2 regions of the Thalassotalea sp. PS06 genome follow, and region 2 is predicted to be linked to the other one. Evidence: predicted binding sites of a transcription regulator. Region 2 holds the regulator's gene; the other holds the start of a gene.
The links. The regulator LexA, encoded in region 2, represses DNA repair genes until DNA is damaged. The targets are predictions, from matches to a motif close to TACTGTATNNNNATACAGTA.

Region 1 (16,739 bases), 1.4 Mb from region 2:
TCGGGTATCATAATCGCTGACCGCGGAAGAGGACTGACACCCTTGAATTAGCAGCACAAGCAGACTCATTAACAACAGTTGATAGTGGCTGGAAAATTGCCGTTTTAGCGGGTTCATAAGGGCGTCCTCGTTTTTTGTTTATTATTAGCTTATAGACTCCTGCACCTGTTTTATCAACCAGATGCGGGTGTAATGGACGAAGCGCTTAACTCTCAAATAGTTCGATATCCATATGTAATCTATCTGAGTCACTAAAGGCAATTAAATGTTGCTCTTGCTGACAAACACCAACTTTGGCTGGCAGCTTACAAGGCATCTTAAAGTTGGCTTTGCAATGTGTAACTTCGATTTGTTTATCGAGCAGTAGACGGTGACACATGTACATTCCGTGGATGATAGCTCGATCAAAGCCAAACAATTTAGCACTGACATCATAAAGATGAATTGGGTTGTAATCGCCACTGACCTTAGCATAACGACGGGCCAATTTATGACTGATTAGCAGAAAGTATTCCTGCTGGAACTGGCGCATTTGCTGAGTTTTCTTAGCCGTCGGTTTATCGGTTTTGTCGCGTTTAAGCATCACATTAGTATTGCTAAGGCAATGCTGTCCTTGCTGATGGAATTCGATAACAATCTTAACTTCTTTACCTTTAGGGTGCTCAATGCCCTGATAAATATTAATCTCTAAATCAAAGGGTAAAGCGCGATCAAAATTGTTGAATTGTTGGAATTCACTGGAAAGATGTACCAGGCCAATGGCTTTATAGGCAAATCGTTTGTCAGCGAAAACCTTAAGGATGTAAGGAAAGGCGGTTAAAAACTCATAACTGATTGGTAACTCCTGGCCTGGAGCTATCTGCATGGCTTTGCGAAATTCCTGTTGCTGCTTCAGATTAGCCTGGCAATGAGAATAGTGGCATTGAAAATCGGCAACCTGGGTACTGGGAAGAGATTTTTTCGCTAATAAATTTAAATAGGTCAACATGAATATACCGATGTTTTGACAACACGTTATTAGTCATCAATCTTTTTATACCATTCATTAATATAGAATGGCTATATCAATGAAATCTATGTCGTAAATGAACCTCTGCCCTAACTCTGAGTTGTGCAAAAACTTAGTGGAATTGGTATTACTTTAACGGATCTCTTTGATTTCGCAACTTAATTGCATCAGGGGTTGTTAATGTCGGGGTCTCTGTGATTAATCTCTGATTTGGGTTTGTCGTTTCTTAAAAAAGGGCTGAATGATAGCCTGTATTTATCCGCATTTATTCATAACCACCTATAATTTTTCTAATTCGACAAAAGGTGATGTTATGAAAAAACGTGTGACCCGACTAAGTATTCATCAAAACGCATTGATGGCCGGTATCTTGATGGCAGTAGCATTTTTGCCTTTTTTAATCCCTGTGATGCTATTGTCATTTATGGCTCCTGAGGTTGCCAACCAGGACCCGGATATGCAGCAATTTAGCGGCTGGACATTACTGGTAGTGCCGATTATCTACTTTATCTTCACTTATATCAGTACCGCCATTATGTGCTTTTTCTATAATTTACTGGCGCCGATGATCGGCGGCTTCGAAGTCGAAATTGAATCAGAAAACGGCTAATACTGGCTAATTAAGTAAATAGATGAAATAACGATGTTTGTAATATTGGTCGATTACATCGTTAATGACGCCAAGCTTTGACCAACCCATGACATCGTAATCCTGACCACCTTCGGTTAGGTGCACGACAGCCCGGTAATAATGTAGATCATCGTCATCCGGGTCTTGTGCCAGCGATTCGAGTTGTTCTTCGGTTAAATTAGGTTGCACGTTTTTCTGGCGGTAAACGGCGTAGACAAAATCCGGAGAATCCTCGAGTTTTATTTGTAACTGCCAGCCCAGTTCAGTTTCACCTAAGTGAGCATTCTCTCCCAATGTGATAAATTCTTCGGTTATCTCCGTTAGCGATGGAAGGATGGTGTTTTCAATAAAATTGTCGATATTATCTTTTGTGGGGTAATGATTAATCTTAGTGAGCCGTTCTCGCCAGGATTTATTCTCGGCTCCTGTATGAGGGAACGAGGTTAGCAAAAAACTTTCCTGTTTGAAGGTTTCCACCCGCAGTGCTTTGAGCAAGCCTCCCATCGACATCAACAGTACTATGGTAAAGGGTAGGGCACTGGCAATGGTCATGGTTTGTAACGAGTTTAGGCCACCAGCAAGCAGTAAAATACCAGCAACCAGGCCAACACAAATCGCCCAATAGATACGCTGCCAAACCGGTGTATTGTTGTTACCGTAGGAGCACAGCATATCGATGACCATGGCTCCGGAATCACAGCTGGTGACAAAAAATATCACAATCATTAGCACCGTGAGCCCGGCTAGTATTTCCGTAAACGGAAAATGCTCGAGGAAGACAAACAGGGCGACAGACGTATTTTCGGAAACCATCTGTACTAAATCATCAGCATTACCGCTGCCTACCATCTCAATAGCGCTATTACCGAAAATTGTCATCCAGAACATGGTAAACGCGCTTGGGATCAACAGCACCCCAACAATAAATTGACGAATGGTTCTGCCACGGGAAATACGGGCAATAAATAAACCCACAAACGGTGCCCAGGCTAGCCACCAACCCCAGTAAAATAGGGTCCAGCCACCAATCCAGTCGGTTTTTTCGTAAGCGTAAAGGTTAAAGGTTGAGCGGACAATATGAGATAAATAATCGCCGATGTTTTGCACGTAAGCGGACAACAAGAATACCGTAGGGCCGAGGATGAAAACTAGGGCAAGCAAGCCTAGCGCGAGCCCCATATTGGTTTCAGATAATCGTTTGATGCCTTTGTCCAGACCGCTGACCACAGAAACTATGGCAAAGCCAATAATCACCGTCATTAAAATGATTTGGTTTAAATTGTTTACTTCAATGCCGAACAGATAGTGAAAGCCGGAATTAACCTGGGAAGCACCAAGGCCAAGTGAAGTCGCAACGCCAAATACGGTACCAACCGCCGCAAAGATATCAACCAGGTGTCCCGGCCAGCCATATATTTTATTGCCGATAAACGGGTAGAGTGCTGACCGCAACGTTAACGGCAGGTTCATCCGAAACGCAAAATAGGCAAGGATCAGCGCGACTACTGCGTAGATTGCCCAGGCATGTAAACCCCAATGGAAAAAGGTAGTACGCATTGCTTCTCTTGCGGCTTCTATGGTTTCTGGCGCCGCATCCGGTGGTGAGGAGTAATGCATAATGGGTTCTGCAACACTAAAGAACATCAACCCAATGCCCATACCTGCTGCAAACAACATAGATATCCACGACATCATCGAATAGGCCGGCTTGGAGTGGTCAGGACCGAGGCGAATATCTCCGTATTTTGATATACACAGAAAGATAACGTAAATGAGAATGATGGCGACACTGAGAATATAAAACCAGCTGGCATCTTTGATTATGATGTCCTGCAGGCTATTAAAGTTATCGGCTGCGGAATCGGGCCAGAGCACAGCATAAAGCAGAAGTGCGAGGATAATTGCGGATGAGCTGATAAAGACTTTTCTATTGAGCCCTTCGGGTTGCAGTTTGTTTGGCAAAGCTCACCTCCTAACACAAAGCCTTTGTGGAGAATATCAACGACTTGCCAGCACAGCTCACCGGAAAGTTGGAACTAAGTATAGACAAGCTTTTTATATCTTGAACATTTGATTGAATTTGCTCACTCGCCAGGGTTTGCTTTACAGCTATGAAATCGGTAGACTGTATTTATATACAGTTATTGGTTTGTTGTTGTCGAGGCAATTATCAAAAAGATCATCCACATTGATATGGATTGCTTCTATGCTGCGGTGGAAATGCGGGATAACCCGGCGCTGCAGGATATTCCTATTGCCATTGGTGGCAGCAGCAAACGTGGCGTTATTGCCACCTGTAATTATCCGGCTCGTGAATTTGGCGTGCGCTCGGCCATGCCGGTTGCCCATGCTTTGCGTCTCTGCCCTGATTTAACCATGGTTAAAGGTCGAATGTCGGTTTACAAAGAAGTGTCAGGGCAAATTCGTGGAATATTCCAGCGCTACACCGATTTGATTGAACCCCTTTCCTTAGATGAAGCTTATCTTGACGTTACTGACAGTCCACATTGTCACGGCAGTGCGACATTAATCGCCGAGCAAATTCGTAAAGATATCCAGCAGGAATTGAATCTAACCGCCTCCGCCGGGGTTGCTCCCTGTAAATTCGTTGCCAAGATTGCTTCCGATGAAAATAAGCCTAACGGCATCTGTGTCATTAAACCGGAGCAGGTTCGCGACTTTGTCGCGGAGTTAGATTTAAAGAAAATTCCCGGCGTTGGACCAAAAACGTTAGAGCGTTTGCATCAAAAGGGGCTCAGAACCGGCGCCGATGTGCGTCGTCATTCTTTAGAAGACATTCAGCAATGGTTCGGTAAGTTTGGCGGCAGCTTATATGAGCGTTGCCAGGGTATCGATAATCGGGAGGTAAAAACTGACCGGGTTCGAAAATCTCTCGGCATTGAGACAACTTTGGCAGAAAATATAGATAGTGAGTCTGAATGTCTGCAAGTGCTTACCTCGTTATTACCGAAATTCGAACAGCGTCTGCATAAAGCTGATGAACAGGCAATCTGTCGTCAAGGCATTAAAGTGAAATTTGCTGATTTTACTCAAACCACCGTCGATCAAAGTTGTGCGCAGTTAACGCCAGAACTCTTCCCTTCATTATTAAAAGAGGCTCTGAGCCGAGGTCAAGGTAAGCCAGTGCGGTTACTGGGTATTCACGTCGGTTTCTCTGCCAAACAAGATAAACAACAGCTTTCCTTTAATCTTTGATCTTTGTTCTTTGATCTTAATACCGTTTCTCAGAGTACTTACTAAGCAACTAAGAGACCGGGCTTTCCCATAACTACGATGACTGGATTTTCTGCTAGAAATATCCCATAGTCTGAAAGTAACAAAAATAAATAGAGTAACACTATGAAAAAATTATCAATTTTATTGCTGTTAAGCGGCATGTTAAGTCTGCCGGCACAGGCGGCACAGGATTTCTCCGATGTAAGCATTATCGCCGATAAAGTCGCCGGAGATGTTTATATGCTGCAGGGCGCTGGTGGAAACATCGGAGTACTGGCAACCGATGAAGGCTTATTGCTTGTCGATGATCAATTTGAGCCCCTGGCTGAGAAGATCGAAACGGCAATGAAAGAAATTAAAGATCAGCCGTTAAAGTATGTTGTTAATACTCACTATCATGGCGACCACACAGGTGCTAATGCCTACTTTGCGCAACACGCGCCAATTTTTGCCCATGAGAATGTGCGCAAGCGCGTAGCTGAAGATAATAAGAAAACCGGTGCCCATTTGCCGGTGGTTACCTACAAAGATGGTGTGAAGATTTACCTTGATGATGAAGTGATTGAGTTGATGCATTTGCCTTCTGGGCATACCGATGGTGATACCGTGGTGTACTTTTCGAAGCATAAAGTCTTGCACATGGGCGATCTGTTTTTTGAGGGACGTTTCCCGTATATCGACATCACCCACGGCGGCACAGTCAAAGGCTATCTGGCAAACATCAAAAAGATTCGTGAAAGCTACGCCCAGGACATCAAGATTATTCCGGGTCACGGTAAGCTTACCGATATGATAGGCCTGCAATCTTTTATTGAAATGATTACTTATTCCATCGACCTAGTAGAAACGGCTTTAGAAGAGGGTAAAACCGAAGAAGAGATTCTAAAAGCTGGTATCGGTGAGCAGTATAAAGACTGGAGCTGGCAGTTTATCAATGAAGAGCGCTGGTTAAAGACCTTAATTACTGACCTTGGTAAGTAGATTCGTAATCGTTAACAAAAAGCCCGCTATCAGAGCGGGCTTTTTTAATGGCTTTTTTATTTAGTTTTGCGGTTCAAAGTTGTCATTGAAAAAACGCATGATAGCGTTATTTAAATGCACTTTTACCGGTTTGCCGCGCATGCTGTGCTTAGAGCCTGGGTAAGTCATCAAATCAAACATTTTGTTTTGATCCTGCATGACTTTAATCAGTTTAGTCGTGTTAGTAAACAACACGTTGTCGTCCGCCATACCATGGTACAGGAATAACGAACCCTCGAAACCTTCAACATAGGGGAATACCGAGCTTTGCTCATATCCTTGGGCATTGCTTTCTGGATGACCCAAATAGCGCTCAGTGTAATGGGTATCGTATAACAACCAGTCTGTTACCGGTGCACCACTAACACCCGCCTGGAAATATTCCGGTGCTTTAAACATAGCCATTAACGCCATGTAACCACCGTAACTGTGGCCGTATATGCCAATTCGGTTAGCATCAACAAACGGTAAGGTGCGCAAATATTTCACACCGGTGATTTGGTCGGTTAGCTCGACATCACCAAGGTTTTTGTAGATTGGAAACTCAAACGCAGTACCGCGATAGTTGGAACCGCGATTGTCCAGCTGAAATACGATGTAACCCTGACTGACCATGTATTGAATCATATCGGCGCCACCCCACTGATTCGTAACGCGCTGTGCAATCGGACCGCCGTAAACATGAACAATCACCGGGTATTTTTTGCCTGGTTTTAAGTTTTTCGGGGTGTAGAGTTTGTAATAAAGATCGACCTCACCATCATCGGATTTCAATGTACCGAACTTAGGTGTAACTAATGCATCCAGATATGGCGCCACCGGATGGTTGCTATCCAGTGCATTCTCAATCAAATAAGTAACCCGTTCGCCATTTGCTTTGTGCAAACTTAACTGTGGAGCAACGCTGACACTAGAGAAGTTATCCAGGTAGGTTTGTTTGTCTTTAGCAAAGCGAATTTTATGAAAACCACTACGTTTGCTAATGCGGGTTACATGCTCAGGTGACTTGCCATCTAAGGTGACTTTATAAAGATGCTTTTCTAATGGCGTATCTGCACGGCCAGTGAAGTACACCCAGCCTTGTTCTTCATCGACAGCAACCAACTCGTCGACAACCCATTTGCCTTTTGTTAACTGGGCTAATACTTCCCCTTCATAATTGTAGAGATAAAGATGTTTAAAACCGTCTCGTTCAGAGGCCCAGATAAACTGGCGGTTTTTCTTCAGGAAAGTCAAATCATGATTAAGGTTGATCCAATGATCAGATGCTTCGGTTAGCACAGTTTTGCCAACACGGGATTTAAGCTGGTGGAAACGAAGTTTAAGCGTTTGTTGATCGCGGCTTTGCCATTGATAGCTTAACCCTTTAGAGTCTGGCAACCAGTTAACTCGCGCCAGGTAGATGTCGGTTTCCTCACCAAGTGGAAAGTTTTTCACTTTGCCATTGCTGATTTGCACTGACTTTAGTTTTACCCTGACATTGTTGGTGCCAGTGGCCGGGTAGCGTTGTTCGTAAAGCTTTACTTCTTCGGCATAAATTTCATTACGAATGGCGATATCGACACCGGACTCATCCACCTGAATGTAGGCCAGGTGTTTCTCATTCGGCGACCACCAATAGCCGGTCATTCGATCCATTTCTTCCTGAGCAACGAATTCGGCCATACCGTTTTTGATGGTATCTTTGCCATCTTTGGTCAACGTCACTTCTTTTTTCTTAGTTGCAGTAACATCGATTAAATAGATGTTCTGGCGCTTGATGTAAGAAACGTATTTTCCCTTCGGCGAGAACTTAATATCCGTTTCCCATTCCTTGTCTGCGGTTAGCTGTTGCGCATCTTTGCTCTCGGTATCGTAAAGGTACAAATCACCATTGATTGGAAACACGATACTCGAACCATCAGGGGAGATAACGTATTCCATGATACCGGAACCGTAAACTCGCTGGCGCTCACGGCGGGCTTTTTCTTCGTCACTCAGCTCTTCTTTACCACTGAATATACTGTCAGAGTCCACTAACAAGGTATGTTCGTTGCTGGCAATGTCATATTGCCAGAGATCATAACGATTCTGGTCTTCGAGTTTGGCCTTTAAATAAGAGACTTTACTGCCATCTGGGAAGTATTGTAAGTTTTTCGACTTTTCACCGGTTAACGCCGGAGCGCTATAGATGCGATCAATGGTTAACGGCTTTGGCTCGACAGTTGTCGACGGGGCTGTCTGGTCTTGTGCCAGAGGTTCTTCGGCATGAAGTGTTGCACTTAGCAACAGCATCAGCATACCGGATACTGCTTTTTTCATAGTTTGCCAGAGTCAATAGAATTAAATAACTGATTATTCTACTAACCAAAACCAAACCTGTCGAAGGGTTTGTGTCAAACTATTGGCGATTATGTCGTTACAAAATGTGAACGCTATTACCCAAGCAGGAGCTACAGGATAGCTTCGAGGGCCTGAGCCAGGGTATTTACGCCGATGATTTCCATGCCTTCTATCGGCTCTTTGGGCTTATTTGCCATGGGTACTATGGCTTTTCTAAAACCGTGCTTAGCGGCTTCATTAATACGTTCCTGGCCACTTGGTACCGGGCGAATTTCGCCAGATAAACCAATCTCGCCAAAAGCAACCAGATCCCGGGGCAGGGCTCTATCGCGAAAACTCGACACCATGGCCAGCAATAAGGCTAAATCAACGCTGGTTTCAGTGACTTTGACACCGCCAACGACGTTTATAAATACATCCTGATCGTTCATCTGCAGACCACCATGACGATGCAGTACGGCGAGTAGCATTGATAGTCGGTTTTGTTCAGCGCCTACCGCCACACGGCGCGGGTTAGCGAGTGCGGAATAGTCCACTAAAGCCTGAACTTCTATCAATAAAGGCCTTGTACCTTCCCATAACACCATGACCACTGAGCCAGCGGTTTGCTCTTCTTGTCGGGAGAGAAATATCGCACTAGGATTTTTGACTTCTTTTAATCCTTGGCCAGTCATTGCGAACACACCGAGTTCATTGACGGCACCGAAGCGGTTTTTATTACCCCGTAAGGTTCTAAATCTCGAATCCGTGCTACCTTCAAGCATGATTGAACAATCGATGCAGTGCTCAAGGACTTTAGGACCGGCTAAAGAGCCATCTTTGGTTACGTGGCCAACGATTATCATCGCGACATGGTTCTGTTTAGCAAATCGGGTTAAATAGGCGGCACTTTCTCTCACCTGGGAAACACTGCCAGGAGCAGATTGCACATCAGCCATGTGCATTACCTGAATGGAATCAATCACCATGATTTTCGGCTTTTCCCGATCGGCAATGTTGCAGATATTCTCAACACTGGTTTCCGATAACATTTTTAGCTTATCGGTTTTGAGTTCTAATCGGTGCGCGCGCATCGCAACTTGTTGCAGGGATTCTTCCCCGGTGATGTAAAGAGCGTTCATTTGCTCGGCTAGAGCACACATGGTTTGCAGTAATAGGGTACTTTTACCGGCGCCAGGCTCACCACCAATGAGTATCGCACTGCCAGGAACGATACCACCACCTAATACCCTGTCAAATTCAGCGAATCCGGAACTAAATCGTGGTAAATCACTTAAATCAATGGCATTCAGTACCTGCACCTGAGCATTGGATTGCCCAGCATAGCCAGAAAAACTGTCGGTTCGCTTAGGCGCGGCGCCAAGACGGACTTCGGATATGGTATTCCATGCTTTACATTCCGAACATTGCCCCTGCCAGCGAGGGAAGTCTGCGCCACAATCATTACAAACAAATGCCGTCTTGCTTTTTGCCATGCAAATAAACTCTTTTTATCTCTGTCGGTATGTATAAATGTACAGTGTTTGTTTAGTGTACTTTAATTTTATCGCCCTGCAAAACCTTTATTTTAACCAGTGAGCCAGACAGTCCAAGCCGGAGAAGTTAATGGCGCAATCGGCTTGTTGTAAAACCACAGGTTTGGCTTTGTATGCCACCCCAAGGTTAGAGGCTGCAAGCATTAGTAAATCGTTAGCGCCATCGCCCATAGCGACGGTTTGGCCCGCGGCAATTTCAAACTCATTAGCAAGGCGGCCCAGGGTCTCGGCTTTAACCTGTGCGTCGGTAATGTCGCCAAGGACTTTACCGGTAAGTTTGCCATCGGTAATTTCCAAAACATTGGCCTGGGTAGCATCAAGGTTTAATTCTTTTTGCAGGTAATCGGTAAAATAGGTGAAGCCTCCGGAGGCTACAGCTATACGCCATTGATGTTCTTTAAGCAGATCTAATAATGGACGCAGGCCTGGCATCAAAGGTAAGGTGCTGGCAACGTCAGCAAGAATTGATTCACTGGCACCGTTTAACGTCGCGACTCGTTGTTTAAGGCTTGCGGCAAAATCGAGTTCTCCCAGCATCGCCCGTTCAGTAACTTCGGCAACTTCTTCTCCAACGCCGGCCAGTTTCGCGATTTCGTCAATACACTCAATTTCGATAGTGGTGCTATCCATGTCCATTACTAACAACCCAGGTTGTGCTAATGACGGCGCGTTTTCAATAAACGCCAGTTCGAGGTTGTTCGCCATGGCAAATGTGTTGGCATTGATACGTGACTGCTGCGGATCTGAGGTTTGTACCGAAAAGCGATAACTGGAAACCCCCAGGCGATGATTAATCTGATTTAGATAAACCAGTTTAAGGTGGGCTTGAGTGCATAATTCGTTAAGTTGCGCTAATGTCATCTGACTTAATACAACTAGCTCCCAGCCATTGGTAACCTCTTGTTCGAGGATGGGCTGGCCTTGCTCAAACATGACCGGATTCAACACTTGTAGATCGCTATCGAGGCAGAGAACATCTTGGTCAATTGTAAAAACTGTAGGAGCTTTAATATCTTGATGAGTTAACAATTGGTTTAAGCCCAGATTGGCAATTTTTGCCAAAGAAGTGCGCATGCTTTGAGTCGCCACGATAGGTACCTTAATACTGAAACGTAGATGAGAATTAAAAAAAGGATTCTATCTTCGCAAATAAAGCACTATGATTAAAACCTTATTTTTAATTTTCTTTTTATTTTTCTTTATCCCTGATTTTGCACAGGAAAATTTCATGTCGACAATGATTTCACGACTCAAACATACGGTTAATCGACTGCTGCCGATTTTTATGGCTATCGTCTTACTTCTTATCATATTTAATAGCTCAATCGTTCGCATTTATAAAAACCAGCAGATCATGAGTCAACATGTCGAAGATATTGCCCGCGGTTTTATCAACCAAGCGGTGCTCAGTGCAAAAATTCTGCTTAGAGAAAATAATCGTAAAGGTCTTCGCCAGTTTGCCGAACAACTCGAACAAAATGAATGGGTAGAGCAGGCACTGATTTATGATACAAATGGTCAGTTAATCGCACATTCTGAATCGGCTCAGACAATGGTACAGGAATTGGAACTCAGAGGAATGAATGGCAGCCCTTATCGGGCACCTTACGTGGCTGAGATCCGTGATGGTAACTTGCTGGGATATCTTAGGATTAATTTTAATGCCGACAGTCTCGTCGATGATTTTAATGAGCGTCAACGTGATAACTTAGCGTTGATTTTAATGCTTATGTTGGGTGCTATGGTGGTGTTGTATTGGTACAACCACCCGACAACGCCAAATCTTAATATTCCGGGGTTAAAACGAAAATAAGCTTTCGTTGTTTTTTTCTAATTGCTCGGCAATTAGTTGTTCTTTCTCGTTCCGCAAATCACAAAAGGTTTTAAATACTTCTGTAAGGTAAAGGGGAGAGTTCGCTTCTCCCTGCCTGCCTGACAAAGGCATTGCCGGTGCGTCGGTTTCCAATACCAGAGCGTCCAGTGGTACCCGACTAACGGTTTCTCTGGTTTTTTTGGCTCTATCGTAGGTAATCACTCCACCAATTCCCAGACGATATCCCAAATCAATGTACAACTTTGCCTGCTGATAACTGCCCGAAAATGCGTGGATGATCCCACCGCGACTGAGCTGGTAATGGCGCAACGCTTTACTGATTGGCGAATGGGTTTGCCGATGATGAACGAGTACCGGTAACTGTAGCTGTTTTGCCAGTGCTAACTGTTGTTCAAAAAATCGCTGCTGTTTATCAAAATTAGCAACCTTGGCATCGAGGCCGATTTCACCCAAAGCTACAACTTTTTCAGAGTTTTTCAGGTTTTGTTCCAGCTTATCCAAGTCCGCTTCCTTGGCATTTTCAATCCACCAGGGGTGAATACCGAAGGCAAAATAACACGAGCTTAAGTTACTACAGGTGTTAAGTTGTCGAGACCAGTGCTCTGCACTGACGCCGGGGACGATAAGGCGATGCACGCCGGAAACTATTAATGCTTCGGCAATGGTTTCTCGGTTGTCATCAAATTCAGGAAAATCAAAATGACAATGGCTATCAGTGAATTTCAATACACAGGCCTGATTAAACAGTTATGCCGTTAATATAAATAACATTCGTTCCGCTGTCAGTAATTCAGAGGATTATGCAGTGCGAGAAGGTGCACGTCTGATGTCAATTTGCAAAAGAGTGGGGGACTTTAATTGCCCGTTTGCCAGATATATCGATATCCGAACCAGAACAAAATACCCTGAGCGAGTAGGGCAGTGCTAGAAAGCAATAAGGTGTATGAGAATGTGATAGCTAAAGTATTGCGAATGTTAAATACGATAAACAAGACCAGCAAAGCCGTTAAGGAGAGGGCGACAAACAACATGACAATTTTGCTGATTCCGTCTTGCTGAAAATATTCCCTTATTTTCATTGAATTATCCTTAAATCCCAATAAGCGTGTAATATACTCAATTGTCGATGCAAAAACAATCACATTATTCCTCAAAAGAAATAAATTGAGCAAAAAAAAAGCTAACTAGACGTTAGCCTTTTCATTATGGAATTTCAGTTTGTTAAGTTACCCGATTGTAGGCAACCTTATCCAGTTATAGTTACACCTTACATGCGGTCCATGACGTCAATGCCGAGTAAATCTAAACCTTGGTGTAGGGTTTTCGCGATCAACTGGCATAACTGCAGGCGGGATTGCTTAACTGGCTCTTCAATACCGTCTTTAAGAATCGGACAGGCTTCATAAAAGCTCATATAAAGGCTTGCCAGCTCATAAAGGTAGTTACACAGAAGATTCGGGGTACATTCGCTGATGACTGCATCCAGGACTTCTTCAAGTTGCAGTAATTTTACCGCCAATGCTTTTTCCTGGGGAGCATCGATAAGGATCTCACCGGTAAGGCTATTTGCCTCTACACCAGCTTTCTTGAAAATACTCTGAATTCGCGTGTACGCATATTGAAGATAAGGTGCTGTAGCACCTTCAAAGCTCAGCATGGTATCCCAGTTGAAGATGTAATCACTGGTACGATTCTTCGATAAGTCCGCAAATTTAACCGCGCCAATACCTACTTTTCGAGCAATTTCGGCACGCTCTTGTTCTGAGAAATCAGCAATTTTATCGGCCATTAACGTTTCAGCGCGACTTACTGCTTCATCGAGCAGTTCGGCAAGTTTAACGGTGCCACCGGTACGGGTTTTAAATGGTTTGCCATCGCTGCCCATCATCATCCCAAATGGGCAGTGATCGTAGGTAGTGCGTTCTGGCAGGAATCCAGCTTTGCGGGCGGTAATCTCAACTTGTTTAAAATGCAGCGCCTGACGAGCATCGGTGAAGATGATGATGCGGTCCGCGTCTAAGTCAAAACTGCGGTAGCGGCAAGCGGATAAATCGGTGGTCGCATATAAATAACCGCCACCAGATTTTTGCACGATAAATACCGAAGGTTCGCCATCTTTGTTGGCCATCTCTTCGATGAATACAACTTTTGCACCCTGGTCTTCAACCGCGATCTTCTTCGCCATCAAGGTGTCGATGATTTTTGGCAAATCCGGGTTATAGGCGCTTTCGCCCATAATGTCGTCGCGCGTTAAGGTAACGTTTAGCTTGTCATAAATCTCTTCACTGTGGTGAATCGAGATATCAATAAATAACTTCCACAAAGCCAAACAATCGCTGTCGCCGCCTTGCAGCTTAACCACATATTCACGGGCACGATCGGCAAAACCATCTTCTTCGTCAAAACGTATTTTTGCCTGCCGATAGAAGTCTTCCAAATCCGCTAGCGCGGTTTCGGCAACTTCGTCGTGAGCCAATTTATCACTAAGGTGCGCCAGTAACATACCGAACTGAGTACCCCAGTCGCCCATATGGTTCTGGCGAATTACCGTTTCGCCACGAAACTCTAGTGCACGGACAACCGCATCACCGATGATGGTGGAGCGCAAGTGACCAACGTGCATTTCTTTGGCCAGGTTTGGTGCCGAATAATCGACCACAACATTTTTTGGCTGAGCGCTTTGGCTGACGTTTAATTTAGCGTCCTGATTGGCAATCACAAGTTGCTGACCTAACCACTCAGGCTTAAGATGGATGTTGATAAAACCAGGGCCTGCGATTTCCACTTGCGAAGCAATATCGGTAAGGTTTAGTTGCTCAACAACTTTCTGCGCCAGTTCTCTTGGGTTGGTTTTTAGTTTCTTTGCCGCACCCATGACACCATTTGCCTGGTAATCACCAAATTGCGGGCGATTGGAAACACTAACCGCAGGGTTGGTGCCTTCAGGTAATCCGGCGGCAACCATAGCCGCACTGACTTTTTCATTCAGTAATTGACGAATATTCATAATTAGTGTTCACGGGTTTTGTGGAAAATAATATCGGGATGACGTTCCTGGGTCAGATTCAGGTTAACCATAGTCGGGGCGATATACGTCAAGTTATCACCACCATCAAGGGCTAGGTTGTCATAGGCTTTCTTTTCAAATTGCGCCATGGTTTTCTCATCGTCACAACTCACCCAGCGGGCAGTTGCAACGGAAATTGGTTCATAGATGGCATCAACGTTATATTCGGTTTTCAGACGATGAACAACCACTTCAAATTGCAGCACACCAACAGCGCCAACAATCATGTCATTGTTAGCCATAGGTCGGAATACCTGTACAGCACCTTCTTCGGATAATTGAATCAGGCCCTTTTGCAGCTGCTTGGCTTTTAGCGGATCCCTGAGGCGAATACGACGAAACATTTCCGGAGCGAAATTCGGGATACCACTAAATTTCATTTCTTCACCTGAAGTGAAGGTGTCACCAATTTGGATTGAACCATGGTTGTGTAAGCCGATGATGTCGCCGGCAAATGCTTCTTCAACATTGGCACGGTCGCCCGCCATAAAGGTAACCGCATCGGCGATTTTCACATCTTTACCGATACGCACCTGACGCATCTTCATGCCCTTAGTGTATTTGCCCGAGCAGATACGCATAAAGGCAATACGGTCACGGTGTTTCGGGTCCATATTAGCCTGAATTTTAAATACGAAACCTGAGAACTTTTCTTCATCGGCCTGGACTTGACGTAAATCGGTTTGGCGAGGTTGTGGTTTTGGTGCCCATTCGGTTAAACCATCAAGCATATGGTCAACACCAAAGTTACCAAGAGCGGTACCAAAATAAACCGGGGTCAACTCACCAGCAAGAAACTCTTCTAAATTAAATTCGTGACACGCGCCGAGAACCAGCTCCAGCTCTTCACGTAAATCGTCAGCGTAATTGCCAATGGCAGTATCTAGCTCTGGATTGTCCAGCCCTTTGATAACACGCTTCTCCTGAATCGTGTGGCCCTGACCAGTTTGATAAAGAATGGTTTCATCGGTAAGCAGGTTGTAGACACCCTTAAACTCCTTACCCATGCCAATCGGCCAGGTAATCGGCGAGCATTTAATCTTAAGGACGCTTTCCACTTCATCCATGACTTCAATTGGGTCGCGCACATCACGATCCATTTTATTCATGAAGGTAATGATCGGGGTATCGCGTAAGCGAGTAACCTCCATTAATTTAATGGTGCGATCCTCTACACCTTTGGCGGTGTCAATGACCATCAAACAACTGTCAACAGCGGTAAGTGTACGATAGGTGTCTTCAGAGAAATCTTCGTGACCTGGGGTATCCAATAGGTTAACCAGACAATCAGCATATGGAAATTGCATTACTGAGGTAGTGATTGAAATACCACGATCTTTTTCCATTTCCATCCAGTCAGACTTGGCATGCTGACCAGATTTTTTGCCTTTAACGGTACCTGCAGTTTGCAGAGCCTGACCGAAAAGCAATACCTTCTCTGTTATCGTCGTCTTACCCGCATCCGGGTGAGAAATAATGGCGAAAGTGCGGCGTTTGCCAACTTCCTGCTGTTGTATCGTCATACTAAAACTTAGCCCGATCAATTTGAGGCTTTTCGGTACCAGGTGAAATCTTTATCACCAGAAGTGCTTACCGAGTGCCCAATGTAATTAAAAAACGCGCTATTATACCCAAAGCTGTGGTAATGAGCAGTACTTATGGCGAAAATTTTAGTAAATTTTGGCGGGAAGGGGCAGGTTACAACGGAAATTGCGAAGAGCTGAAAAATCGCTGTGGAGTGAGTGGCTATTTAGCCAGAACCAATTCGTTCATGGTTTTTCGCATGATGATCGCGTCTTCGTGACCGGTTGCTGCCGGGTAATAACCAACGCGGCGGTCAATTTGTTCAAACCCGTGATTAATGTAAAGCAATTGCGCAGCGATGTTACTGGCTCTGACTTCCAAAAACACCTGGTTAATGTTTAATTGCTCGGCTTGCGCAAATAAGTCTTCGAGTAAAGCCGCTCCATAGCCTATTCTCTGCCAATCAGGGTGGACAGCGATTTCCATTAACGTCATCTCATCAATAACATAGTCCGCGACGTAAAACCCAAACCACAAATTGCCATCGGTGACTCCACGGG
Region 2 (16,739 bases):
CCCTCCGCTGGCGTTTGCTCTGGCCTCGGCATTTAGCTACCAGACATCCTTTTATGCCGCAGGTGCCTGTGCGCTGATTGCCTTACTTTATCTGCGTTTTGGGGTTCCAGACTCCAACCAACAACAGGCGGTTAAAACATCTCAGGAAATTGCCCACCCACATTTCAGTTTCTGGTTATTAGCCGCTGCTATGGCTGCAGGCATGGCCGCGAATCTAATGTACTCATCGTCCTTGCCCTTGTATGTTTCCCGAGAGCTAGGTTTCGCCACTCATTGGCCAGGCGTGTTCATGGGGCTAGTGGCCTGCTTAGAAATACCCGTGATGCTCTTTAGTGCAAATTTAGCTCGCCGGATTTCGAAAGAATGGGTACTGATAATGGCTTTTATCTTTGCGTTGATTTTTTATCTTGGCATCTTTAACGCCACGCAAATCTGGCACTTCATTGCCTTGCAGACCATTAATGCGCTGTTTTATGGGTTGTTTGCCGGTGTCGGACTGACATTAATGCAGGAGCAGATCCCCGAGAGGATAGGCTTTACTTCTGCGAGCTATTCCAATTCTCTGAAAATAGGCATGATGATGGGAACGAGTCTGACAGGTTTGATTGCCCAGTTCAGCAGTTTCCAGTACGCTTCCATCGGTGCCATGATTGCCATCATCATCGCCCTTTTGGCACTAATCGGTTTTATGCGATTTCAACCTCAGGACGGGCATTGTTGATCAGTCTTGCTTTGACTGGAAATCAGCCCAGGGATCGGGATCCTGAACCACATCCGATGATATGGCTTCACCGTGAACTATGGTTTCAATGTAAAGCTGCTCAACCTGAGCTCTTGCCCATGGCGTGCGTCGTAGAAACTTTAAAGATGATTTTACCGATGGATCATTACGAAAGCAGTTGATTTTGACGTGTTCACCAAGGGTCTGCCAACCGAATTTTTGCTGCAGTGTCACGACGATGTGTTCCAAAGTGATACCGTGTAAGGGGTTGTTGGGTTGCTGCGATGCCATAACGACTTTATTTGTACGGAATATTGCCCTTAAGTTTATACCAGCAGGCCTCAGTGCTAAAGAACTATCCCTGACTTTAGCACCCGAAATCGAAAACCTATACCGATAGATACTGACCCAGAGCAATGAAAAACGGCACGCCAATCATCACGTTAAATGGAAAGGTGATACCCAGTGACGCGGTGATCGACATACCCGCATTCGCTTCAGGCAGGCTCTGCTTCATCGCGGCAGGCACCGCTATGTATGATGCGCTAGCCCCTAATATTGCCATCAGCGCTATGCCGCCAGCACTAAACTGCAGATAAACCCCAAGGCCGGTGCCTGCGATGCCACCCAATAGCGGCATGAGTATGGCGAAACAGATTAAAAACAGACTGTTTTTTCTAAGTGAGCTCAATTGCTCCGCCGCAACCAACCCCATTTTCAGCAAGAATAAGGCTAAAATGCCGGTGAATAAATCAAGGAAAAATGGGCTTAGCTTTTCAACACTCTGACCACCAAAATAACCGATTAATAAACTACCAACCATCAATAAAATACTTTGATTAGCCAATAATTCCTTTTTGATAAACGCACCGTTTACACTGGCAAAACTGCCTTTTGCCAATACCAGGCCGGTAATAATTGCAGGCATTTCCAGCAGTACCACGAATAACGGGAAGTAGGCTTCGTATTGTATGTTTTGAGATTCTAGCAGCGCGATTGCCACTGCATAGGTTGCGACACTGACTGAACCGTAATGGGCTGCAACAGCGCCTGCATCTATCTTACTGATACCACCGAAATAGCGAAGCAATGGATAGGCGACTAACGGCAAGATTGCGCCGAATATCAGTACCAACACCGACATTTTCAGTAGAGCGATATCGACGTGCTGTTGTAGGGCGATACCGCCTTTTAAGCCTATGGCGATCATCAAAAACATACTGATGGATTTATACAAACCATCACTAAAAGTTAATTTGGCACCCGACAGTTGGCAGATAACCCCAAGGATAAAAAACGCAACGACAGCATCAATTACCATGTTGGTTTATCTCCGAAAACAGACCTTCTCTTTTCGCACACAGTTGAGAACGACCTTTTGCCACCCAAAGCTTGCCAACATTAAACACAGTTACCGCAAGGATTCCCCCTGCCGCTAGCGCAAAGCCCGGCGCCTGATGACCGATATGGGAACTGATCAAATAAAACAGCAACAACGTAGAGCTGGTAATTAGAGCAAATAGCCAGGTTTGTTTATTCATAGCACCTCCGGTAAAAATCTGCAGGATTGTACCTTTGCCAAAAATTAGATAAAAATAGATATAAACTAATCAATCCATAGATATTCATCTAAGATCAACAGAAAATGCGAAAAGGAGACAACATGGCGTCCCGATTACATGCTCATATAGGCACATTCCGACAACTGGAGATTCTCCTCGCTGTCTTTCAGGGAGGTAGTGTAAAGGCCGCTTCAGAAACCCTGTTCCTGACGCAACCTACGGTTTCGATGCAACTAAAAAAACTTAGTGAGGCCATTGGCCTGCCGCTCTACCAGCAGGTTGGAAAGAAACTCAAGTTCACCGATGCCGGATTGGCGACGGTAGAAACGGCAAAAAATATTCTGCAAAGCTGTGAAAAGTTAGATATGCAATTATCGAATCTAAGAGGCCTGAAAACCGGTACATTGCGCCTTGCCTGCGCAACCACAGCGAAATATTTTATCCCGCACCTGCTTGGTCCATTTTGCAAGCGCTATCCAGGTATTGATATCCAGTTTACGGTTGCCAACCGTCGCCAGGTAATTGAGAGACTCGAGCAAGGCCTGGACGATTTTTATGTTTTCAGTCACCTACCGGAAGGGTTGGATATCGATGTTATTGAGTTTATGCCTAACGATTTGGTTGCCATTGCCGAAGCCAATCACCCGCTGACGAAAAAGAAACGGGTAACGCTGGAAGAGTTTTGTCAGGAAGACTTTCTCATCCGTGAAAATGGCTCTGGTACTCGATTTGCCACGGAAGCATTTTTTGATAAACAACAGATAAAACCGAATGTTAAAATGACCATTGCCAGTAATGAAGCCATTATCCATTCTGTGCTCTCCAATCTCGGCGTTTCAATATTGTCCGCTCATACCTTAGCCTTTGGTGAAATTTATGATGTCAAAGTCATCAATGTAGAATCTCTGCCGATCCAGTCGAAATGGTCATTTTCATGGTTAAAGGCTCAGAGCCTGTCGCCCATCGCTAAAGTGTTTCTGAATTATGTCGAAACTGAAGGTCGGGAAATGATGGTTAAAGCGGTGAAGTTATAATATTTATGTCGAGCAAATAAACCCTTACTAGCACCTCCCATATACAAACGCTCCCGTGAATCGATTGTCAGTTCTCGGCAATTGCTCCATGCATTGCTCTAATACGTTACATCCGTGTAACGACAGACACAATCGATATATCTAGATCCATGTAGGTAACCATCCATGGTACGGGAGGATTAGTATGTCCATGTGCAAACCCTCCCTTGCTACTACTCGTTAGGAGAGATACAAACCCTCCCTTGCTACCATCCATGGTGCGGGAGGATAAGTATGTCCCTATACAAAAAAGAGTGCCTTTGCAGGCACTCAAGGTACAGCGAAAGGAATTGCTCATCGTTGGGAGGTCGACAAACAATCCACCTAGGAAGTCATTCTAATAACAATTAATGCAATGCGGTTAACAGACGAATATCGCGATTGCGATACAAGGCGTTACGTCGTTTGAAACGACACAGAACTTTTTTCACCCGGCGGATAAAGGTTTGCTGAGCCCTGCCCAATGCGTTGGAAAATGCCAGATGCACACTGTCCTGGGCGGCCATGATATGAACATCAAAGACCCGATCGCCGGCAACCCTCACCGAACACTGTTTATCACGTCCACCCCGGGTGCCATTGATATCTCGAAAGCTTACCACCACATAACGGATTCTTTCATCAACACGGGCAAAGGCGTGCTCAACTTCGCGTTGTATGAAAGCCCGGTAGCGGGACGTCATTTTGATATTATTTGCTCGAATAAAACATTTCATAATCAACCCCTTCTAATAAACTCTTTAAAAAGGATGGATCATTTTTTACATAGATAAAAATAGATGTTTTCTAACACTTGATTAGATAAAAATAAATATAAACACCTGCATTCTTTTAAGCAAAAACTCTATCCATCAGTTCTCTGACTGATTCGCTTTCTCCCATTATCGGCACCGCAAATGCCGAAACAGACACCAATAAAATCACATAGTAGGCGGGATGATTAAGACGATTATAACGATACATAAACCAGCTAGAAGCCAGTAATACCGTGGCGGTTGCAATGGGTAAGGTGTGCAGGGGAATAATTTTCAGATCAAAACCCAATGCCCCAATGTAAACCAGTAACCGGGTTAATCCTGGAGATAACAGCAATAGGGCTGTCGCTATCATGTAAGTGCTGTGTTCACGGGTATCCTTGGTGTTGAGAATGGCTTTCGCGACCAGATAAATAAACCCCGAAACCAGAAACAAATCAACAATACTGACGCCATACATGAATACCTTAAATGGCTCTGGGGTGCCGTCTTTTAATGCGAAAGCAATATTATTGTCAATCGCCGATATCGCTGTACCTGCAACAATACCGGCCAGCAGTATGCCTAATTTTCCGAGGTTTCTATGCAGCGAGCGGTTATTCTTATTGACCGCAATGTATGGTTGCACGATTAACAGCAACATCCACAACATGGCCGACAAGCCATGGGCATGCTGTTCCCAGCTCATTTGCGCAAACCGTAAAAAATAGCTTAATGAAAAACCGCATAGGGTGATCACCAAGGGGATCATTAACCAAAGATATACGCGCTTATAGTTATCATCTTGTTGCATGGTATCTTCCTTGTGAAATTAAATGCCTTGATACCACACACCTCATCAATGCTTTTCGTTCACTATATAAACATCTTCCAGACATGGCAATTAGGGAATCAGTTTAAGGATTATTCAAAAATCACCTTAAACCAGTTTTGATTTGCTTTTGATAATCAACTGTATATACTGACAGTACAATGTACTGTACAGATAGACAGGAATGTTATGCGTCCGTTAACCCCACGCCAATCACAAATTTTTGATTTAATAAAAGAAAAGATCGCAGACACTGGTATGCCGCCAACACGAGCGGAGATTGCCGATTTTTTCGGCTTTAAATCAGCGAATGCTGCGGAGGAGCATTTAAAGGCGCTCGCCAAGAAAGGTTTTATCGAAATGTTACCAGGTACTTCTCGTGGTATTCGCTTAGCGGACGAGCATAACGAAGAGCTTGGATTACCATTAATTGGTCGCGTTGCTGCGGGTGAACCGATTCTTGCTCAGGAACATGTTGAAGATAGATACCAGATAGATGGCAACCTGTTTCACCCTGCCGCAGATTACCTGCTGCGCGTTAACGGCGAAAGTATGAAAGATATTGGTATTCTCGATGGTGATTTACTAGCGGTTCATCAAACCACGGATATCCACAATGGCCAGGTAGTTGTTGCCCGTGTAGAAGAAGATGTTACGGTCAAGCGTTACAAGCGCGAAGGTAATGTGGTTTATCTGCACGCAGAAAATGAAGACTTTGATCCAATTAAAGTCGATTTAACCAGCCAACATTTTAATATTGAAGGTATTGCCGTTGGTGTTATTCGTAATGCCGATTGGATGTAAAAAAGAAGAGTAAAGTGTAAAGGTGGCAGAATGCAGTAAGAGCAATCTTGCGAATATGCAATGTGCTAATGTCCTTTCTTTGATTCCCTGTCGTGGCAGGGAATGACGATTTAGAGTGTGTTCAGTAGTCTGTCGTCTGTCGTCGATTATTTTTTCAACTACCTGAATCACATCCAGGGATACTTGGCCGGTCCCTTTTCAGGTAGTTTTTCCTATCTTTGTTTATTTCTCCAACCCCCTTAAATTAACGAATACTTTTTAACCACTTGTAAAGCACATAAATGTGTTATTTACACCACTAGAAATTGCACTCATATTTTTCTTATTCCCTGCCAAATCAATTCCTGCGCTCACGATATGAGCAATTACTCTACAGATTTCGTTCAAAAAAAGTGCAAATTAACCCTTTAAAGCACTAGACCTTGATGAAAAATTGAGTAATCCTAGAACCTGAATTAGTCATAATCATAATAATTACGCTAAATCCTACCACTTCTTCGATGTAGGAATGCGGTACGTAAGAAAGTGAGAGTTAGTTACATTCAGAATGACAATCAATTACCTGAAGGTTTAAGCAACTCTCTATAACAAATATAAATTTTACGGAAATTTGAGACATCGAATTCAGTTGTATCCTGTCACTTGTTTCTGTCTTTGTTCGCTAAAGCAGAGGAGATGTCTAGTGAAGAGACGTAACCTGGGTTGGCTGATGTTGGGGAGTTTGTTTTCCAGCGCAGCTTGGGCAGACATGCAGTTAAACATGACCAAAGGTGTCACCGATATCAGTCAGGAAGTGTTCGGGCTGCATATGTTGGTAATGTGGATTTGTACTGCCATCGGTATTGTGGTGTTCGGCGCCATGTTCTGGTCGATGATTTTTCATCGCAAATCTAAAGGTGTTAAACCCGCCACCTTCCACGAAAGCACTAAAGTTGAAATACTTTGGACTGCTATTCCCATTATTATTCTTATTGGTATGGCCTGGCCTGCTACTAAGACCCTAATCGCCATGGAAAATAATGACAATTCCGACATCACCATTCAGGTGACTGGTTCGCAATGGAAATGGCATTACAAGTATTTTGATTCCGATATTGAGTTCTATTCCGTACTCACTACGCCGAAAGATCAATTTGATAACCGTGATGGTAACTATGTGACCAAAGGTGAGAACTACCTACTAGAGGTAGATAAACACCTGGTTATCCCGGTTAACAAGAAAGTACGTTTCCTTATTACCTCTGATGACGTTATTCACTCCTGGTGGGTTCCGGATTTTGCCGTTAAGCAAGATGCCAACCCGGGCTTTATTAATGAAGCCTGGACCAAGGTAAATGAACCGGGTATCTATCGCGGTCAATGTGCTGAGCTGTGCGGTAAAGACCATGGCTATATGCCAGTGGTTGTTGAGGTGAAATCTGAAGCCGATTACGCCATGTGGATTGAAGAGCAAAAGCTGGCTATCGAAGAAGCTAAGCTTGCTGAGCAAGAATCTCTGGCATCTACCATGTCGATGGAAGAGTTGATGAGCTTAGGTGAAGAAACCTACGTAGCCTACTGTGCAGCCTGTCACCAAACCAATGGTATGGGTTTACCACCGGCGTTCCCAGCATTGAAAGGCAGCCCAATGGTTACCGAAGATAAAGCCGCACACATTGACATCGTTCTTAACGGTAAAGCGGGTACTTCGATGGCTGGTTTTGGTAAGCAATTAAACCTTAAACAACTAGCTGCTGTTGTGACTTACGAGCGTAATGCCTGGGGTAACAATACCGGTGAAATGGTTCAGCCTGCCGACGTTAATGCCCTTGCAGCTCCTGCTCAATCTGCGGAAGTTAAAGCAGAAGACAGCAAAGAATCTGCTGAAAAGAGTGTTGAAACTGTCGCACTGGTTTCTGAGAAATCAGAAGCATCAGAAGATACCGCTAGCATCAGTGAACCTGCGACCATGGAACAACTGATGGCCGAAGGTGAAAAAGTCTACATCGCCAAATGTGCTGCTTGTCACCAAGCCAATGGTGCGGGTTTACCACCGGCATTCCCGGCTCTTAAAGGCAGTCCAATGGTTACCCAGGATATCCCGGCTCACATCGAAATGGTGAAAAACGGCAAACCTGGAACGGCAATGATGGGCTTTAAAGATCAGTTAAATGCCCGTGAGATGGCGGCTGTTATTACTTATGAGCGAAACGCCTGGGGTAATGACACCGGTGAGCTTGTGCAAGCAAGCGATATCGATGCCAAGCAAGAATAAGAGGTAAGACATGACGACTGTAACAGACACAATTGAAAACGTGGATGAGCATCATGATCATCATGCCGATCACAAAATGACTGGCATCAAACGTTGGCTTTTAACAACCAACCATAAAGACATTGGTTCTTTATATCTGTGGTTCTCTTTCATAATGCTGTTAACCGGTGGTGCCATGGCTATGGTCATCCGGGCAGAATTATTCCAGCCGGGTCTGCAAATTGTAGAACCAGACTTTTTTAACCAGATGACCACAGTACATGGTCTGATCATGGTATTTGGTGCCATCATGCCGGCCTTTACAGGTTTGGCGAACTGGATGATCCCGATGATGATTGGAGCGCCGGATATGGCGCTACCACGCTTGAATAACTGGAGCTTCTGGATTTTACCTTTCGCGTTCGCGATTCTTTTAGCTTCGCTATTTATGGAAGGTGGTGGTCCTAACTTCGGATGGACCTTCTACGCGCCATTATCTACAACCTATTCAAATGGTAGTACCGCATTCTTTGTATTCGCTGTCCATATTATGGGGATATCCTCAATCATGGGTGCGATCAACATTATCGTTACTATCATGAATATGCGTGCGCCTGGCATGACTTACATGAAAATGCCATTGTTCGTATGGACCTTCTTCATTACCGCTTACCTGTTAATCGCCGTTATGCCGGTACTGGCAGGTACCGTAACTATGGTATTAACTGACACCTATTTCGGTACATCTTTCTTTGATGCCGCTGGTGGTGGTGACCCGGTTTTATTCCAGCATATCTTCTGGTTCTTCGGTCATCCCGAAGTTTACATCATGATATTGCCGGCATTTGGTATCGTATCGACAACCATTCCTGCATTTTCTAGAAAACCATTATTTGGTTACAGCTCAATGGTTTACGCTACCGCCTCAATCGCATTCCTGTCATTTATCGTATGGGCTCACCATATGTTTACTACGGGTATGCCGCTAGCGGGAGAATTGTTCTTCATGTACTGCACCATGTTAATCGCCGTCCCTACCGGGGTTAAGGTATTTAACTGGGTAGCAACCATGTGGCGCGGCGCCATTACTTTCGAAACCCCAATGCTTTTCTCTATCGCCTTTGTGATTTTGTTTACTATCGGTGGTTTCTCAGGGTTGATGCTGGCAATGACACCGGTGGATTTCCAATATCATGATACCTATTTCGTCGTTGCCCATTTCCATTATGTTCTGGTAACCGGTTCATTATTCTCGATTTTTGCAGCGGTTTATTACTGGCTACCGAAATGGACTGGTCATATGTATAGCGAAAGACTGGGCAAATGGCATTTCTGGTGTTCGATGGTTTCAGTAAACGTGCTGTTCTTCCCAATGCACTTCCTTGGTCTGGCCGGTATGCCACGTCGTATTCCGGATTATGCATTGCAATTTGCTGACTTTAACAAGTGGGTAAGTATTGGTGGTTTCGCGTTCGGTTTGTCGCAGTTGATATTCCTGGTACTGGTTATCAAGTGTATTCGCGCCGGTAAACAAGCAGAAGCGAAATCCTGGGAAGGCGCCCAAGGCCTGGAATGGACGGTGGCTTCACCGGCACCATACCACACCTTCTCTACACCACCGAAAGTCGATTAATTTAGTGAGGTAGCCATGTCAGAGAAAACACCAGAGCAAAAACCAGAACAATCACCAGAACAGGTGTCGGATCAAAACCAACCACAGATAAAAAAATCTGTTGTTAAGTTATGTATCACAGTCGTTGCTATGTTCGGGTTTGGTTTTGCTTTGGTACCTCTCTATGACGTGTTTTGTGAAATAACCGGTTTAAACGGCAAGACCGCCACTGAGGCGACAACCTATCAGGCGGATGGCGTAGACGAAAGTCGAACCATTACGGTGCAGTTTATCAGTCGCACTGCTAAAAATGCCGCCTGGCAGTTTGAACCAGAAATGAATTCCATCCAGGTTCACCCGGGTGAAATGAAATTTGTGAAGTTTTATGCCAAAAATAACACCGGCGATCATGCGGTAGCGCAAGCGGTACCAAGTGTTTCACCGGGCCAGGCTGCGAATTACTTTCAGAAAATAGAATGTTTCTGTTTTAACCAGCAGCCATTACAGGCTAATGAAGATATCTGGATGCCATTGCAGTTTTATGTCGATCCGGACTTACCTGAAGATATGACCGAGCTTACCTTGTCCTACACCTTGTATGACATAACCGCGAGCGAGGGTTCATAGACTTTATCAGGTAATGCATAAAACATTGGGGAATGAAGGAAATCTTATGTCGAGTAAAGATTACGAAAATTATTATGTGCCAGAGCAAAGTCACTGGCCCATTGTTGGTGCAGTAGCACTGTTTTTAATTGCTATCGGTGCCGGTAGCTATGTTGCAAACCTTGATACTGGTGAGGGTTTAGGGGGTTACATCCTACTTGCTGGTATTGCCATGATCATTTACATGATGTTTGGTTGGTTTAGTAATGTCATCAATGAATCCATGGCCGGTAAGTACTCCGCACAAATGGACGCGTCATTTCGCCAGGGAATGAGTTGGTTTATTTTCTCAGAAGTAATGTTCTTCGCCGCATTTTTCGGTGCCTTGTTTTATGCCCGTATGCTGTCCGTGCCCTGGCTTGGCGGTGAAGGCAATAACTTTGAAACCTGGAACGTATTGTGGCCTGAGTTTCAGGCTACCTGGCCGTTAATTAAAACCCCAGATGGCACCACAACTGAAGCGATGGGCTGGTATGGGTTGCCGCTGATTAACACCATTTTACTATTGACCTCGTCGTTTACTGCGCATTTTGCCCACATGGCATTAGAGCAGGATAAACGTGCGTCATTGAAGTTCTGGTTAGGAACAACGATTTTATTAGGTTCCGTATTCCTGGTGCTACAGGTACTGGAATATCAGCACGCATACGCGGATATGGATTTAACCCTGACCAGTGGTATTTACGGTAACACCTTCTACCTGTTAACCGGTTTCCACGGTATGCACGTAACCTTAGGTACCATCATGTTAATCGTGATGTTCTTAAGAATTAATCGCGGTCATTTTACCCCGGATAACCATTTTGCTTTCCAGGCAACCAGTTGGTACTGGCACTTTGTTGATGTGGTGTGGGTACTACTTTTCGTATTCGTATACATCCTATAAACAAAAAGTAGAGGTTGGGGCTTGAACCCCAACCTTTAAACCGGTCTGGGGTTTGGGGTGATAATGCCCGTCGCCATACCGATAAGAATTAACACAATAATCAGCGCTGAAATAAGTACGCGTCGACCAATAAATTTGGACATTTTTTCCTGCCCTTGAGGTTTTTTAACCATCAGGCGCATGGCACGAAACAAGTTGTAGATCATCGTGGCAAGTAAAACCACGATCAGAATTTTAAATAACGTATCCAAGATACCTCCATTGTTCGTTGTTTTTATTAGAAGTTGTAATGGCAGAGTCAGTTAAATCAAAACACAAACACTCATCCAATCACATGTTTATCACCATCATCAGTGAATGGCGATGGCCATGGATATTGTTTACCTTGCTGGTATTTTCATCATTAATCAAGCTTGGATTATGGCAATGGCAACGCGCCGATGAAAAGTTTGAACGCCTGGCGCGGATGCAGGAATTAACCGCTACACAACCATTATCCCTTAGTGATATTGACTATCAACAACAACCAGACCAGCTTAATGATTTACCGGTAAAGCTTACCGGAACATTCCTCAACGATTTCGTTTTCCTACTCGATAACCAGACCGATAATGGCAAAACCGGCTACCGGGTATTCATCCCGTTTCAAGATGAATCTAGCGGTCAGAGTATATTAGTTAACCTGGGTTGGATTGCCGGTAGCCTCGACCGCTCAGTGTTACCGAAAATCGATGCGCTGCAACAAGCTTATCAATTTACCGGACGAGTTCGGGTTATCGAAGACCCAGTATTTCAATATGCTCAGGCATTGCACGATAACTGGCCGCAACGCGTACAACATATCAGTCCCGAAGCCATTGCCGAGCACCTGAAATTTAATCTTGCACCGGTTGCGATTTATCTCGACCGCGATGTCACAATTGGTTATAAAAAGAACTGGCATCCCATCGTAATGCCACCCGAAAAACACCGCGGGTATGCCTGGCAATGGTTTAGCCTGGCAGCTGCTTTTTTATCGTTAATGATTTGGGCCGCATATAAGAATAACAAAGGAAGTAAAACTCATGACTGAACCTCAGCAATCTCCGTCAAAGCTTAAGTCTCGTCTAAGTCTCATTATGGTCATCGGTGTATTCGTCATCCCAGTGATCATTGCCAAGCTTGCCCTGAATAATCATTGGTTCAATGAGGGCGTAACCAATCAAGGTTCGTTGCTGGAACATCCGTTAGATCTAAAAGAACTTGGTGTAGCAACCGATAGCGTCGATAAGCAATGGCTGATTATCTATGGCCTGCCACAGTATTGCGACGAAAAATGCGACAAAACTTTATTTTCCATTAATCAAACGTATCTGGCGCTCGGTAAAGAAACGCCCAGAGTCACACCTTTAGTGATGGATCCCGTTGGTACTCATCAGGAATTACTCGGCAAACTGAATAGCAATCACTGGCAGGTGCAACCCTCCTCAGCGCAAGCAACCCTGAGGGTGTTGCCTAGTCAGGTTTATATTGCCGATCCTTTGGGTAATGTGATGATGATTTACAAGCGCCCGGAAAGCGAAGAAGAATTTAAACAATTCTCTAAAGATTTATTGTCCGATATGCGCAAATTATTGAAGTACTCACGAATCGGATAACGAAAACCACCAGAACAAACCGTAACCAATACAACAAAGGAAAGACGTATGAATAATAATAAACCTTTGCTTATCCTGACCCTGATATTAGCCCTTGGGGTGATTTCTCTTGGTGCATATACACGTCTTACTGACGCCGGCCTGGGTTGTCCAGACTGGCCAGGCTGTTATGGTTTGATTGACGTTCCAAAAACTCAGGAGCAAATAATCAAAGCGGAAATGGCGTTTCCTGAACGCCCGGTTGAGCCTCATAAAGCCTGGAACGAAATGATTCATCGTTATTTCGCCGGTACCCTGGGCTTGTTAATTGGTTTGATTTTTATTCTGTCATTTAAAAACCGCGAGCAGGGTGGCCCCTTATATTTGCCATTAATCATGCTAGGGGTGGTTATCTTTCAAGCGGCTTTGGGTGCCTGGACCGTAACCTTAAAATTGATGCCAATCATTGTCATGGGGCATTTGTTAGGCGGCTTTTTAACCTTATGCCTGTTGTACCTGCTGTTGCTCAGGATAAGTAAAGTCAGGGGCAGCAGTAATGATGCAGCGTTAGCGAAATACACTCCGTTTGCGTTTATTGGCATTGTTATTCTTGGTCTACAGATTGCTCTTGGCGGCTGGACATCATCAAATTATGCGGCACTGGTATGCCAGGAACTGCCGGTTTGTCATGATGGCTGGATGGAGCAGCTGACCTTCAGCGAATCTTTCCAATTGATACCACCAGAGAGAGAGACTTATGAGTTTGGTTATTTAGGCGCGGCTGAGCGTGTCACCATTCATGCCATGCATCGCATCGGCGCGATGATAACCTTCTTCTACCTTGCCTGGTTAGCACTCACCCTGTTTTTCAAAGCGCAGTCTGCAACCATGAAAAAAGCTTCACTGATTATGGGTGGCATTTTACTAATTCAAGTTGCACTTGGCGTATCAAACGTCGTGTTTTCACTACCGCTAGCGGTTGCGGTTGCCCATAACGTGGTGGCTGCAATATTAATGTTGGCGCTTATCACCATCACCTATACCCTCAAGCCTCGCCCGGAGAATGCTTATGTCTGAAATCGTTACTGAAACCAACGCCAAAGGTGTTGTCGTCAAATCTGAAGTAAAAACATTCACAACTCCACTGTGGCGCGAATATTATGAAATCACCAAACCCAGGGTTGTGGCTTTATTGGTGCTGACCGCATTGGTTGGGATGTGCATGGCAATTCCTGGCGCCATTCCTTGGCAAATAATGCTACCGAGCATTGCCGGTATCTGGTTACTTTCCTCAGCTTCTGCGGCAATCAATCACATTGTTGATCAGCAAATTGACGCGAAAATGGCAAGAACCAGCAATCGCCCTTTACCCAATGGCCGCATTACCACGACTAAAGCCATTGTGTTTGCCACCGCGTTGAGTCTGATTGGGTTTGTCTTGCTTTATGCGTTAGTAAATCCTCTCACCGCCTGGTTAACCCTATCGGGTCTGGTCGGCTATTCCGTTATCTACACCATGTATTTAAAACGTGCGACACCACAAAATATCACTATTGGCGGATTAGCCGGCGCCATACCGCCACTGTTAGGCTGGACCTCAGTGACCAATGAGATTCACCCTCACGCGCTGCTATTGGTATTGTTAGTGTTTACCTGGACACCGCCGCATTTCTGGGCTTTGGCTATTCATCGCCGTGATGATTATGCCAAGGTAAATATCCCTATGCTGCCGGTAACCCATGGCATCAACTTCACCAAAACGCAAATCCTGTTGTACACAGTATTGCTATTTATTGTCGGTCTTATCCCTTATTTAGTGGAGATGAGTAATTGGTTATATCTGATCGGTGCAGTAGCCTTGAATGCGATTTTTCTCGCCTATGCCTGGAAGTTAAAATTCAATGCTGAAAAAGATACGGCGATGCAAACCTTCCGTTTCTCGATCATTCATTTAATGTTATTGTTTGTGATTCTGTTAGCGGATCATTACTTATTACCTCTGCCGTAAAATTTAGGCAGAGTCTATGACTTGAGCGCCGATAAGTTGGCGCTCTTTTGTTTGTCAGGATGTCTCTTATGCAAAAATTTATTCTTATTATTCTGGCCATTCTCTCCGCGGCCATAGGTTTGATTTTGTATCAAACCTATCAGCAAAGTCAGCAAGTTGAACAGGCTCTGGTATATCAGCAACCACGCAGTGTATTGCCATTTGCGCTGACCGATCACAACGGCGATGAATTTGCCAATGACCGTCTTGCTGGCAAGTGGTCTTTGGTATTTTTCGGCTATACCTCATGCCCGGACGTATGCCCGGTTACCCTGCAAGAGCTGAACTATGTTTATGCTGATCTCAACAAAGCAGCCGAAGATCCGGTACAGGTTTTGTTGGTCAGTGCTGACCCGCAACGCGATACGACACAGCGCTTAAACAGTTATATTAACTACTTCAACAAAGAATTTATTGCCCTTCGCGCAGAACACGATGTATTGTTTCCGTTTTCCAGGAATCTGGGGTTGATGTATTCAATCACCGACGATATGAGTAAAGAAAATTATTTGGTAAATCATAGTGCTTCGATTGTTTTGATTAATCCTCAAGGGAAAATTCAGGCAATATTCAAACCCGCGGTTCAAGTTGGTCAGGTACCAAGCGTGGACGCAAAAATACTATTGAGCGATTTTGCTAAAATCGTCAAACAAACCTCTTAAATAACAATAAAAATATCGGCTGCGAAGCACGATACAGGGAAGACAATGAAACTTAATTTACTCAGTTCAATTACATTAGCTGCATTTCTTTGTGCATATACTACTAAAAGCTATGCAAACGAAAATGAGCAGGAAACGGCAAGTGAAATTGCAGAAGCTACGGTGGCAGTTGATGAGCATACCGACTTTGCTGAACTGACAGAAGAACAACAATACCAACTTTGGGTACAACAAACGCTGGAGTCATTAACACCTATTAATGGTGTGGTTGAAATCGACGGTGTTGGCGCCACCTTAAACATTCCGGAACAATATTACTTTCTAAATCAGCAAGATTCTAAGGTCGTATTGGAAGATATCTGGGGTAACCCACCGAGCGAAACGGTTCTGGGAATGTTATTACCAACCGGTTTAACGCCATTTGATATGGAATCCTGGGCAGTGACCATTGAATTTTCAGAAGATGGTTATGTTTCTGATGAAGATGCCGCTGATATCGACTACAGCGAATTACTGCTACAAATGCAGAAAGATACCCTTGCCGCCAATGCCGAGCGTGAAGAGGCAGGTTATCCAGCGATGCAATTAGTCGGTTGGGTAAGCCAGCCTTTTTATGATCAGCAAAGTAATAAGTTGCACTGGGCAAAGGAAATCAATTTTGCCGGTCATGAGACCAATACCCTGAATTACAATATCCGCGTTCTCGGCCGTAAAGGGGTTTTGGTTCTTAATTTCATCGCCGGCATGGACCAAAAAGATATCATCGATGACAACCTTGATAGCGTTTTGGCAATTGCCGAGTTCGATGCGGGTTCACGTTACGCGGATTTCGATCCGGAGATTGACGAAGTTGCCGCATACGGTGTCGGCGCGCTTGTTGCCGGCAAAGTACTGGCGAAAACCGGATTTCTGGCTGCAGCTATTATGTTTTTGAAAAAATTCGGTATCTTTATCCTGATTGGGATTGGGGCGCTATTGAAAAAAGTTTTCTCAAGAAAACCAAAAGCTGAAGAAGCCACGTCTTAATTCAAATAAATCACTCATTATGGTTAAAGGCGATGCACTGCATCGCCTTTTTTATTGCCCTAAAAGAGATTAGAAACATCCGGTAACGGTTTGATATTACGCTTTATTCGCAATCATAAGGGATTTCTGCCAATAATAATTTTATGTCCTGGCTCGATAAGGAAGTCTCTATGGTTATTAAACATGCTCTGCTCTCGATTCTTTGCGCAAGTACACTCGCCTTGCCTTTGAGCTCAATGGCGGAATCATTTTCCGACAAGCTAAC

Region 1: the regulator LexA is predicted to act here: its motif matches at 3,764-3,783, upstream of dinB (DNA polymerase IV).

Annotation. Positions count from the first base shown of each region.
Region 1 covers NZ_CP041638.1:1,080,500-1,097,238, forward strand. The annotation lists gene FNC98_RS04720 (DUF4136 domain-containing protein) at 1-117, opposite strand, end outside; gene FNC98_RS04725 (MaoC/PaaZ C-terminal domain-containing protein) at 206-988, opposite strand; gene FNC98_RS04730 (hypothetical protein) at 1,323-1,619, shown strand; gene FNC98_RS04735 (BCCT family transporter) at 1,626-3,602, opposite strand; gene dinB (DNA polymerase IV) at 3,810-4,856, shown strand; gene FNC98_RS04745 (MBL fold metallo-hydrolase) at 5,001-5,858, shown strand; gene FNC98_RS04750 (S9 family peptidase) at 5,919-8,198, opposite strand; gene radA (DNA repair protein RadA) at 8,330-9,694, opposite strand; gene serB (phosphoserine phosphatase SerB) at 9,782-10,843, opposite strand; gene FNC98_RS04765 (AhpA/YtjB family protein) at 10,983-11,567, shown strand; gene FNC98_RS04770 (TatD family hydrolase) at 11,553-12,314, opposite strand; gene FNC98_RS04775 (hypothetical protein) at 12,443-12,667, opposite strand; gene argS (arginine--tRNA ligase) at 12,856-14,595, opposite strand; gene prfC (peptide chain release factor 3) at 14,598-16,178, opposite strand; gene rimI (ribosomal protein S18-alanine N-acetyltransferase) at 16,402-16,739, opposite strand, start outside.
Region 2 covers NZ_CP041638.1:3,456,798-3,473,536, forward strand. The annotation lists gene FNC98_RS15290 (sugar efflux transporter) at 1-721, shown strand, start outside; gene FNC98_RS15295 (VF530 family DNA-binding protein) at 722-1,012, opposite strand; gene FNC98_RS15300 (sodium-dependent bicarbonate transport family permease) at 1,110-2,042, opposite strand; gene FNC98_RS15305 (hypothetical protein) at 2,032-2,262, opposite strand; gene FNC98_RS15310 (LysR family transcriptional regulator) at 2,385-3,317, shown strand; gene FNC98_RS15315 (hypothetical protein) at 3,704-4,072, opposite strand; gene FNC98_RS15320 (hypothetical protein) at 4,188-4,904, opposite strand; gene lexA (transcriptional repressor LexA) at 5,112-5,726, shown strand; gene coxB (cytochrome c oxidase subunit II) at 6,436-7,980, shown strand; gene ctaD (cytochrome c oxidase subunit I) at 7,991-9,592, shown strand; gene FNC98_RS15340 (cytochrome c oxidase assembly protein) at 9,608-10,198, shown strand; gene FNC98_RS15345 (cytochrome c oxidase subunit 3) at 10,245-11,123, shown strand; gene FNC98_RS15350 (DUF2909 domain-containing protein) at 11,159-11,374, opposite strand; gene FNC98_RS15355 (SURF1 family protein) at 11,413-12,195, shown strand; gene FNC98_RS15360 (hypothetical protein) at 12,188-12,760, shown strand; gene FNC98_RS15365 (COX15/CtaA family protein) at 12,809-13,816, shown strand; gene cyoE (heme o synthase) at 13,809-14,747, shown strand; gene FNC98_RS15375 (SCO family protein) at 14,816-15,448, shown strand; gene FNC98_RS15380 (DUF2167 domain-containing protein) at 15,494-16,474, shown strand; gene FNC98_RS15385 (DUF1287 domain-containing protein) at 16,645-16,739, shown strand, end outside.